3 regions of the Micromonospora sp. AKA38 genome follow, and region 3 is predicted to be linked to each of the others. Evidence: riboswitches for the same ligand, from Rfam matches in the RefSeq annotation. Region 3 holds a riboswitch; each other region holds the start of a gene.

Region 1 (3,266 bases), on a different contig from region 3:
GCCGATCGGCAGCGTGCGGCCCGGGCCGCCGCCCGGGAGCGCCCGGTGGACTACCGCGACTTCGCCCACGTGGTGGTGGACGAGTCGCAGGACGTCTCGCCGATGCAGTGGCGGATGGTCGGTCGGCGCGGCCGGCTGGCCTCCTGGACCGTGGTCGGCGATCCGGCGCAGACCGCCTGGACCGGCGATCCGCAGGAGCTGGACCGGGCGCGTGACCAGGCGCTGGGGCGGCGGCCCCGGCGTCGCTTCGAGCTGACCACCAACTACCGCAACTCGGCGGAGATCTTCGCGGTGGCGGCGGCGGAGATCCGCCGGCGGTATCCGGATCTGGCGCTGCCCGTCGCGGTGCGCTCCACCGGCGTGCCACCGGTGGAGCGGACGGTGGCCGCGGCCGAGCTGCCGGCGGCCACGGTCGAGGCGGTCCGGGCGCTGCTGGCCGAGGTGGAGGGCACGGTCGGCGTGATCACGCCGGTGCCGCGCCGGGACGAGGTGGCCGGTTGGCTGGGCGACCTCGACGCGGGCCGGCTCCAGGTGGTCACCAGCCTCCAGGCCAAGGGCATGGAGTACGACGGGGTGGTGCTGGTCGCGCCGAGCGAGATCCGGGCCGACCCGGGTTCGGGTGTCCGCACGCTCTACGTCGCGCTGTCCCGGGCCACCCAGCGCCTGACCACGCTCGATCCGGTGGGCTGACGCCACAGTTACTTGCACACATAGCGATGTGAGCATAGATTGGGCCCGTCCGGGATCCGGGGCGGGAGGGTGTGTGCGTGGGCGCAGGTCATGACCACAGCGCTGCGGTGGCCAACGCGGCGCACCGGCACTCCGGTCGGCTCTGGGCGGCGTTCGCGCTGCTCGCCGTGCTGATGGTGGTCGAGGCGGTGGCCGCCGTCACGACCGGTTCGCTCGCGCTGCTCTCCGACGCCGGCCACATGTTCACCGACGTGCTCGGCATCGGCATGGCGCTCGCGGCGATCACCGCCACCCGGCGCGCCCGGACCGACCCGCAACGCACGTTCGGGCTCTACCGGCTGGAGGTGCTCGCCGCGCTGGCCAACGCGGTGCTGCTCGGCGCCGTCGCGGTCTACGTCCTGATCGAGGCGGTACGCCGGTTCGGCGAGCCGCCGGAGGTGCTCGCCGGACCGATGCTGGTGGTGGCCGTGCTCGGCCTGCTCGCCAACATCGCCGCGTTCGCGCTGCTGCGCTCCGGCGCCCAGGAGAGCATCAACCTGCGCGGCGCGTACCTGGAGGTGCTGGGCGACCTGCTCGGCTCGCTCGGCGTGATCGGCGCCGCGCTGGTCATCGCGGTCACCGACTGGTGGTGGGCCGACCCGCTGGTCGCGGTGGCGATCGGTCTGTTCATCCTGCCGCGCACCTGGCGGCTCGGCCGGGCCGCGGTGCGCATCCTGGTGCAGGCCGCGCCGGAACACCTCCAGGTGACCGCCGTGCACGACCGGCTGACCGCCGTGCCCGGCGTGGCGGAGGTGCACGACCTGCACGTCTGGACGCTCACCTCCGGCATGGACGTGGCCTCGGCGCACCTGACCACCGATCCGGGCGCGGAGGTCGCCACCGTGCTGGCCGCCGCCCGGGCCGCGCTGCACGAGGACTTCTCGATCGATCACGCCACGTTGCAGATCGAACCCGGAGCGTCCGCCGGCGCCTGCGGCCCGACCGGCTGGTAGTTAGGACAGACTTAAATTCGAGTGGCTATTGTTAGCTTATGCCGGTTTTGCCCGGTATCCGGTTCCGGGTGACGGAGCCGGCTCCGGGCAACGCCGGTAGGCTCGGTCGCGGCCGACCCGCAGGCGTCATCCGGCGCCGACGGAGCGGCCGTCGCCTAATCGCCCGCGGGGCGAGCCGGGGAACCACGTACGTGGGGTGCATCCGCGTCAGCGGTAGGGATCTTCCGTCCCGAACCCGTCAGCTAACCCGGTCGGCGGTTGACGGAAGGACACGTGAATGCCCCCAGTGGCACCTGTACGACGGACGGCCGCCCGGATGGCGGCCCTGCTCGTCGCGATGCTGACCCTCGGCCTCGTGACGGCGCCGGTCTCCCCCGCCTCGGCGGCGCCCCCGACCGGCCGGCTCGCCGCCGCGCCCGGTGACGACGACGAGGGCGGCACGCCGGCGCTGCGCGCCAAGCTCGATGCCGCCAGCAAGGGCTGGCTGGAGGCCAAGGCCGCGCTGAGCCGGTCGGTGACCCGGCAGAAGCAGCTCAACGAACGACTCGTGACGATCGACGCGGAGCTGGTCGAGCGCGACGCCAAGGTCGGTGAGATCGCCGAGGTGGCGTACCGTACCGGCCGGATGGGCACCGCCGCGGCGCTGCTCGGCAGCACCAGCCCGGAAGGCTTCATGGACCGGGCCGCCGCCCTGGAGACGGTCGCCGCGCACGAGGACCGGACGCTGCGCGAGCTGATCACCACCCGCGACGAGGCGATCCGCACCCGTACCGCGCTCGACGGCGAGGTCCGCGAGCAACGCAAGCAGGTCACGGTGATGGCCAAGCGCAAGGAGCAGGCCGAGCAGGCGCTGGAGGAGGCCAACAACCGGCCGTCCGCCAGCAGCGGCGGCGGCAGCAGCGGCAGCGGGATCCGGGGCACCTCCACCGCGAACGCGAAGCCGGCCAAGCGCAACTCCGACGGCTCCTGGCCGGCCGAGTCGTGCAGCGTCAACGACCCGACGCCGGCCAGCGGCTGCATCACCCCACGTACGCTGCACGCGCTGCAACAGGCCAAGGCCGCCGGCTTCACCCGGTACGTCTCCTGCCACCGGCCCAGTGGCTCCGGCGAGCACCCGAAGGGTCGGGCCTGCGACTTCGCGGCCCAGAAGAGCGGCTTCGGCGGCGTGGCCAGCGGCGGCGACCGGACGTACGGCAACAACCTGGCCGCGTACTTCGTGCGCAACGCCGACCCGCTCGCCGTGCTCTACGTGATCTGGTTCAAGCAGATCTGGCTGCCCAGCAGCGGCTGGAAGTCGTACAGCGGGGGCAACGGCGACCCGTCCAGCGACCACACCAACCACGTGCACCTGTCGGTCTACTGAGCACTACGCCCCACGACGTACACCGGGTGTCGTCGCGCGGACCACGACGTGGGCCGCGCGACGGGGCGACGATCGGGACATGAGACGACTCTCCCCCGCCGGCCGCAAGGCGCTGCTCACCGCGCACCTGGCCACCTCGCTGGGCTGGCTCGGCACCGACCTGACGCTGCTCGCGCTCGGCGTCGCCGGGCTGCGGGGCGCCGATCCCGACGTGGTCTACC
Region 2 (3,266 bases), on a different contig from region 3:
GGCCGGTGGACGACCGGCCGGTGAACCGGTGCGCCGCGACCCGCAGGGAGAGCCACCGTGGGCGCCGACCACACCCGTCCCGCCCCCGCCGCGCCGCCGGGCGTACGCCGGCTCCTGCTCGCGACCGTGGTGCCGCTCTTCGTGCTCACCGTGCTCGCGGCGCTGGTGCTCTGGCCCCGGGGCGGCGGCCCCGAGCCGGCCGAAGCCGAGAACGTGCCGCGCCACCACGGCACGGTGACCCGGGTGGTGACCGAGCCCTGCCCGCCCACGCCGGAGGCCCCCGAGGGCGGCGGCGGCCGGTGCGGCACCGTGACGGTCGCCGCGGAGCAGGGCCCGGACGCCGGCCGGCAGGTCGAGACGCCGATCCCGGACGGGCCCGGGGCACCACGCGTCGAGGTCGGCGACGAGGTGATCCTGGTCGAGCTGACCGACCCGGCCGACCCGTCGGTGAAGGCGTACAACATCGCCGAGCACCAGCGGGCCACGCCGTTGATCTGGCTGGTGGCGCTCTTCGCCGCCGCGATCGTGGCGTTCGGGCGCTGGCGCGGGCTGGCCGCGTTGGGTGGCCTGGTGGCGAGCTTCGCCATCCTGCTCGGCTTCGTGCTGCCCGGGATCGGCGCCGGCCGGTCCCCGCTGCCGGTGGCGATCGTCGGCGCCGCGCTGATCATGTTCGTGGTGCTCTACCTGACCCACGGCATCAGCGCGCAGACGTCGGTGGCGGTGCTCGGCACGCTCGGCAGCCTGGTGGTCACCGGCGTGCTGGGCACGCTCGCCACCGCCGCCACCCACCTGACCGGCTTCGGCAGCGAGGACGCCACCACGCTCTCCATGTTCCAGGGCGGCGTGGACCTGCACGGGCTGCTGCTGGCCGGCATCATCATCGGCTCGCTGGGCGTGCTGGACGACGTCACGGTCACCCAGGCGGCCACCGTCACCGAGCTGGCGCACGCCAACCCCGACCTCTCCCGACGGCAGCTCTACCGGGCGGCCACCCGGGTGGGCCGGGCGCACATCGCGTCCACTGTCAACACCATCGTGCTGGCGTACGCGGGCGCCTCGCTGCCGCTGCTGCTCCTGCTGGTGGCCGACTCCCGCCCGGTGAGCGAGATCCTGACCAGCGAGTTCCTCGCCCAGGAGATCGTCCGCAGCGCGGTGGCGACCCTCGGTCTGATCGCCGCCGTACCGCTCACCACCGCGCTGGCCGCGGTCGTGGCCACCGCCGGGCGGCGCGGGCCGGCGGCCGGGGCGTCGCCGCCACCGCCGGGCCGGCCCCCGGCGGCCCGCGGCGAGGCGCTGGAGGCGCTCGGCGGGACGCCGACCGAACGGTGGCCCGACCGCCGGGGAAGTACGGATGTCGCATGGTGACACTCCGCAGCGTGACGGCGCGCGTGAAACGCGATGCTGGTCACGCTGGGCAATGTCGAATTCTCGCGATTGGTCGGCTTCCGGGCGTAGATCCCCGGTCGACATCTCGGGTAACCTCGCTGCCGGTCACCGCCGAAGGCGCGCACCCGCGCCTGCGGTGCCGCCGCCCAATCGCCTCCGGGCGAGCCGGGGAACCAGGTACATGGGGTGAATCCGCGTCAGCGGTAGGGGCCGCTTCCGTCCCGAACCCGTCAGCTAACCCGGTCGGCGGCCGACGGAAGGGAACACTGTGACGGCACCCCTGCGCCGCTGCTTGACACCCGTGGTGGCCGTGCTCGCCGCGCTCGCCGTGCTGGTCGGGCCGACCCCGGCGTCGGCGGCTCCGCACACCGCCGCCCCCAACCCCTCGGGGCACTCGGAGGACGACGACCCACCGCTGATCAGCGAGGCCGTCACCGCCGCCAACCGGGCCTACCTCCAGGCCAAGTCCAAGCTGGACACGTCGCGCAAGCGGCAGCTCAAGCTCGCGCTCGAGGTGAAGGCGGCGCAGAACGAGCTCGACGCGCTCAGCCCGCAGGTCACCGAGATCGCCGCGCAGTCCTACCGCACCGGTCGGGTCGGTGCGATGGCGATGCTGCTGGAGAGCGACTCGCCCGACTCGTTCGTCCGTCGGGCCAGCGCCCTGGACGAACTCAACCTGTTCAACGGGCAGCGGCTCGCCGCCATCAACGCGGTGAAGACGCGCGCCGAGCAGGCCAAGATCGCGCTCGACGCCGAGGTGCGCGAGCAGGAGAAGCAGACGAACGCGATGGCCCGCGAGAAGGTCGAGGCGCAGAAGGCGCTGAAGCTGGTCGGCGGGCTGGACTTCACCGGTGGCCTGGTCTCGGCCACCTCCCCGGTTGCCAAGATCGGCCCCGGCCGCACCGCCGACGGCGGGTGGAAGTCCGAGTCGTGCAGCGAGAACGACCCGACCACCTCCGGCTGCGTCACGCCGCGCACGCTGCACGCGTACAAGGAGGTCAAGCGCGCCGGCTTCAACCGCTTCGTGGGCTGTTACCGCCCCGGCGGGCCGTGGGAGCACCCCAAGGGCAAGGCGTGCGACTGGTCGTTGCAGAACAGCGGCTTCTCGCCGTGGCACAACAACGACACCCGCCGGTACGGCAACGAGGTGGCCGCCTTCCTCATCCGTAACGCCGACCGACTGGGCATCTACTACGTGATCTGGAACCGGCAGATCTGGTTCCCGGCGACCGGCTGGAGTTCCTACAGCGGGCCCTCGAACCACACCGACCACGTGCACATGTCACTGCTCTGACGCGTACGCGAGAAGGGGCCGCCTCCGGGCGGCCCCTTTCGTGTGTCCGGGGGTGGTCAGCCGGCGAGCGCCGGGTCCGCCGGTGCGGCCGGCGCGGGCACCGGGGCCGGGGACTGCGCCACCGTCCGCACCTCACCGCCGCTCAGCCGGTACGACATGCCGGCCACCGAGCACGCTCCCGCGGCCACCCGCTCGGCGAGCACCGTCGAGCGGGCCAGCAGGGTCTCCACGGTCTGCGCGATGTGGACGTCGATGATGCCGTCGAGGTCCTCGACCTCCTGCCGGGCGGCCCGGAGCAGGCTGGGCGAGACGGCGTCCACCACCGCGCCCAGGTGCCCGGCCGGCGCGGAGCCGGTGCGGACCGCCTCGCGGGCCGCCTGGACCGCGCCGCACGAGTCGTGGCCGAGCACCACCACGAGCGGCGTGCCGAGCACGGTCACCGCGTACTCGACGCTGCCGAGCACCTCGGGGCCGGCGGTGTGCCCGGCGGTACGCACCACGAAGAGGTCGCCGAGACCGCGGTCGAAGATGATCTCGGCGGCGAGCCGGGAGTCGGAGCAGCCGACGATCACCGCGAACGGGTGCT
Region 3 (3,266 bases):
GTCCGGCCGCGCGGCGTGGCGTAGTCCGAGCCGGGCCAGCACGGCCCGGTCCGGCTGCGCGGCGGTGGCGGCCAGCGTGACCCGTTGCCCGTCGTCGGTGGTCCGGGCCGCGCCCTGGCCGAGCTGGTCGTAGACCTCGTCGGCGAAGGCTGCCGCCGCGTCGGACGTGTCCGCGCCGGAGTAGCGGGCCACCGCGCCGTACCAGGCCGCGACGTCGCTGCCGGCGCCGACCGGCCCACCCAGTGCCTTCTGGTACGACGCCAGCAGCGCCGCGCCGCCGCGGATGTTCGCCGCCGGGTCGGTGCGCAGCGTCTGCGCGTCCAGCCCGGTGAGCGTGGCGGCGGCGTCGAGCGTCTGGAGCGAGGCGGCCGGCAGCGGCGTCTCCCGGGTCGGCGCGGCGGCGGTGGCCGGGTCGAGCCGGAGCGGGCGGGCGTCGTCGCCGCGCGGGTCCTCGTCCTCGTCGACGTGGGCGCTGCCCGGCGTGGCCAGGACGTGCGCGGCGTCGGTCAGGTGCATCGGGCCGTAGCCGCCGCTGGTGCTGGGCTGGCCCGGGTGGGTGTCCCACCTCGACTCCAGGTAGGAGACACCGAGCAGCACGTTCTGCGGTACGCCGTACTCGGCCGCCGCGGCTGCGTACTGCTGCTGACGGTCGCCGATGGGCCGGTCCGCCTGCGGCGCGGCGCTCACCGGGCCGGTGGTGGCAAGCGCGGTGGCGGTCGCCACGGCGGCGGCGAGCAGTATCCGTCTGCTCGGCGGCGGGGCTGTGAGGTGCATCGAACCTCCTGGACAGGGATGGGGGTCACTGCGTTCCCACCCTCACGCCAGCCACCCGTGGGGGTCAATACCTTTCCAGGAGGCAATCCAACGCGAAGAAAATCTCCATTCACGTTCGCGCGGCGCATCCGGTACGGAGTGTCACGGCCGTTCGGGTTGCGGATCGATAACGGGAATCCTTACTCTGGTCAATCGTCGGCCGCATGTTTCACCGTCCAGCCCGGTCGGTGACGGCCCGACACCGCCGAGTCGCCCACGGGCGAACCGGGGACCCAGGTTCCTGGGGTGAATCCGCAGCCACTGCGGTAGGGCGCTTCCCTTCCCGCCCGAACCCGTCAGCTAACCCGGTAGGCGGTCAGGCAGAAGGAGTACGGACGCCCGGTGGCCCACCATGCCCCGCGGCCGACGTCGAGCCGGTCGGTCGACCGGTCCGCCGCCGTGCCGCGTTTCCGCTGGTCCCGCTTCACCACCACACTCGCCGCCCTGGTCGGCGCCGCGGTCGTCCTGACCGGTGGCGCGACGGCGGCGCACGCGGAACCCTCGGTCGCCGAGATCGAGGCCCAGATCGACCGCGACTGGAACAAGCTCGAACCCGTCATCGAACAGGTCAACGCCGTCCGCGGGCAGCTCGCGGTGCGCCGCAAGCAGGCCGACGCGCTCGGCAGGCAGATCGCCCCGCTCCAGGCCCGGGTGGACGCCGCGCTCGGCCAGGTCGGCGGGCTCGCCGCCGACGCGTACAAGGGCGACAACCTCTCCACCGTCAACGCGCTGCTGGGCAGCCGTTCGCCGAGTGAGCTGGTCACCGGCCTGGAAATGCTCGACCGCTTCGCGCACCACCAGCAGGAGCAGGTCCGCGACATCGCCGCGCTGCGCGACGAGCTGGCGGCGAAGAAGAAGCCGCTGGACGCGATGGTCGCCGACCTGAGCCGCACCGAGGCCCAGCTCGCGGCGAAGAAGAAGCAGATCGACGCCGAGATCGCCAAGCTCCAGAAGCTGCGGCTCAAGGTGTACGGCAACGGTGGCGGCGGCCCGCTGCGCCCGGCCCCCTGTCCCGCCGGATACCCGGGCGGCGCGGCCGGGGTGGCGGTCAAGTTCGCCTGCGCCCAGATCGGCAAGATCTACGTGTGGGGCGCGGCCGGCCCGGACCACTTCGACTGCTCGGGCCTGACCATGGCCGCCTGGGCGAAGGCCGGGGTCTCGCTGCCGCACAACGCCCGCCAGCAGCACGACGTGACGAAGCGGGTCAGCCGCGCCGAGCTGCGCGCCGGTGACCTGGTCTTCTACTACGGCGACCTGCACCACGTGGGCATGTACGTCGGGGACGGCTGGGTGGTGCACGCCTCCCAGTCCGGCAAGCCCATCACCATGAAGCGCGTCGACGACGGCGACATCAACAGCTACGGCCGCCCCGGCTGAGGTGTTAGGAGGGGCCCCCGGTTAACGCATTCCGCATAACAGGGGGCCCCTCCTCACAACCACGCTCGGCGTCAGCGGGTCGGCCAGGTGCGCCAGCTCTGCCAGGACCGGCTCGGCGTCGGGCCGCGTTGACCCTGGTAGCGCGACCCGTAGACGGCCGAGCCGTACGGGTGCTCGGCCGGCGACGAGAGCCGGAAGATGCAGAGCTGGCCGATCTTCATGCCCGGCCAGAGCGTGATCGGCAGATTCGCCACGTTGGACAACTCCAGCGTGACGTGGCCGGAGAAGCCCGGGTCGATGAAGCCGGCCGTGGAGTGGGTGAGCAGGCCGAGCCGCCCCAGGCTCGACTTGCCCTCCAGCCGACCGGCCAGCTCCTCACCCAGCGAGATCACCTCGAGCGTGGACGCGAGCACGAACTCGCCCGGGTGCAGCACGAACGGCTGCCCCTCGGGGACCTCCACCATCGACGTCAGGTCGTCCTGCTGCACCGACGGGTCGATGTGCGTGTAGAGATGGTTGTTGAAGACCCGGAACAGCCGGTCCAGGCGTACGTCGATGCTGGACGGCTGCACCAGCGTGGGCTCGAAGGGCTCCAGCGCGAGCGTGCCCGCCTTGATCTCGGAGACCAGGTCGCGGTCGGAGAGCAGCATCGGAACACTCTAGCGACAGACGGTGGTGACCAGCGTGTCGGACTACTTCTTCGTACACGTGTTCGATAGACTGTCGGCATGGCTTCCTGGTCCGAATTCGCCGCCGACGAACCCCGACTCGCGGCCGAGATCCGCCTTCTGATGCAGCAGTACGGGCCGGGCTTCGGCTACCTCGCCACGGTCCGCGCCGATGGTGGCCCACGGGTGCACCCGGTCTCGCCGCTGATCACCGACGACGGGCTCTGGTGCTTCGTCATCGACTCGCCGAAGCGCCGCGACCTCGAACGCGACGGCCGTTACGCGCTGCACTCCTTCCCGCCGGAGGAGAGCGACGACGAGGCTTACCTGGCCGGTCGCGCCGTTCCGGTGACCGATCCGGCGACGGTGGACCGGCTGACCCGGATCGGCCGGGCGGCGCCGCAGGGT

Evidence for each region. Region 3 has a riboswitch for cyclic di-AMP ahead of TPA0908_RS00895 (C40 family peptidase). Riboswitches for the same ligand answer to the same signal wherever they lie in the genome.
Region 1: linked by a shared signal. The riboswitch ahead of TPA0908_RS10575 (coiled-coil domain-containing protein) and the one ahead of TPA0908_RS00895 (C40 family peptidase) in region 3 are both predicted to bind cyclic di-AMP.
Region 2: linked by a shared signal. The riboswitch ahead of TPA0908_RS28815 (coiled-coil domain-containing protein) and the one ahead of TPA0908_RS00895 (C40 family peptidase) in region 3 are both predicted to bind cyclic di-AMP.

What each region holds. Positions count from the first base shown of each region.
Region 1 covers NZ_BNEI01000003.1:472,131-475,396, forward strand. The annotation lists gene TPA0908_RS10565 (HelD family protein) at 1-690, shown strand, start outside; gene TPA0908_RS10570 (cation diffusion facilitator family transporter) at 768-1,682, shown strand; cyclic di-AMP (ydaO/yuaA leader) riboswitch at 1,825-1,954, shown strand; gene TPA0908_RS10575 (coiled-coil domain-containing protein) at 1,960-3,045, shown strand; gene TPA0908_RS10580 (hypothetical protein) at 3,125-3,266, shown strand, end outside.
Region 2 covers NZ_BNEI01000007.1:335,528-338,793, forward strand. The annotation lists gene TPA0908_RS28810 (YibE/F family protein) at 58-1,365, shown strand; cyclic di-AMP (ydaO/yuaA leader) riboswitch at 1,520-1,650, shown strand; gene TPA0908_RS28815 (coiled-coil domain-containing protein) at 1,655-2,680, shown strand; gene TPA0908_RS28820 (carbonic anhydrase) at 2,737-3,266, opposite strand, start outside.
Region 3 covers NZ_BNEI01000001.1:173,528-176,793, reverse strand. The annotation lists gene TPA0908_RS00900 (N-acetylmuramoyl-L-alanine amidase) at 1-774, opposite strand, end outside; cyclic di-AMP (ydaO/yuaA leader) riboswitch at 1,007-1,142, shown strand; gene TPA0908_RS00895 (C40 family peptidase) at 1,156-2,190, shown strand; gene dcd (dCTP deaminase) at 2,262-2,840, opposite strand; gene TPA0908_RS00885 (pyridoxamine 5'-phosphate oxidase family protein) at 2,919-3,266, shown strand, end outside.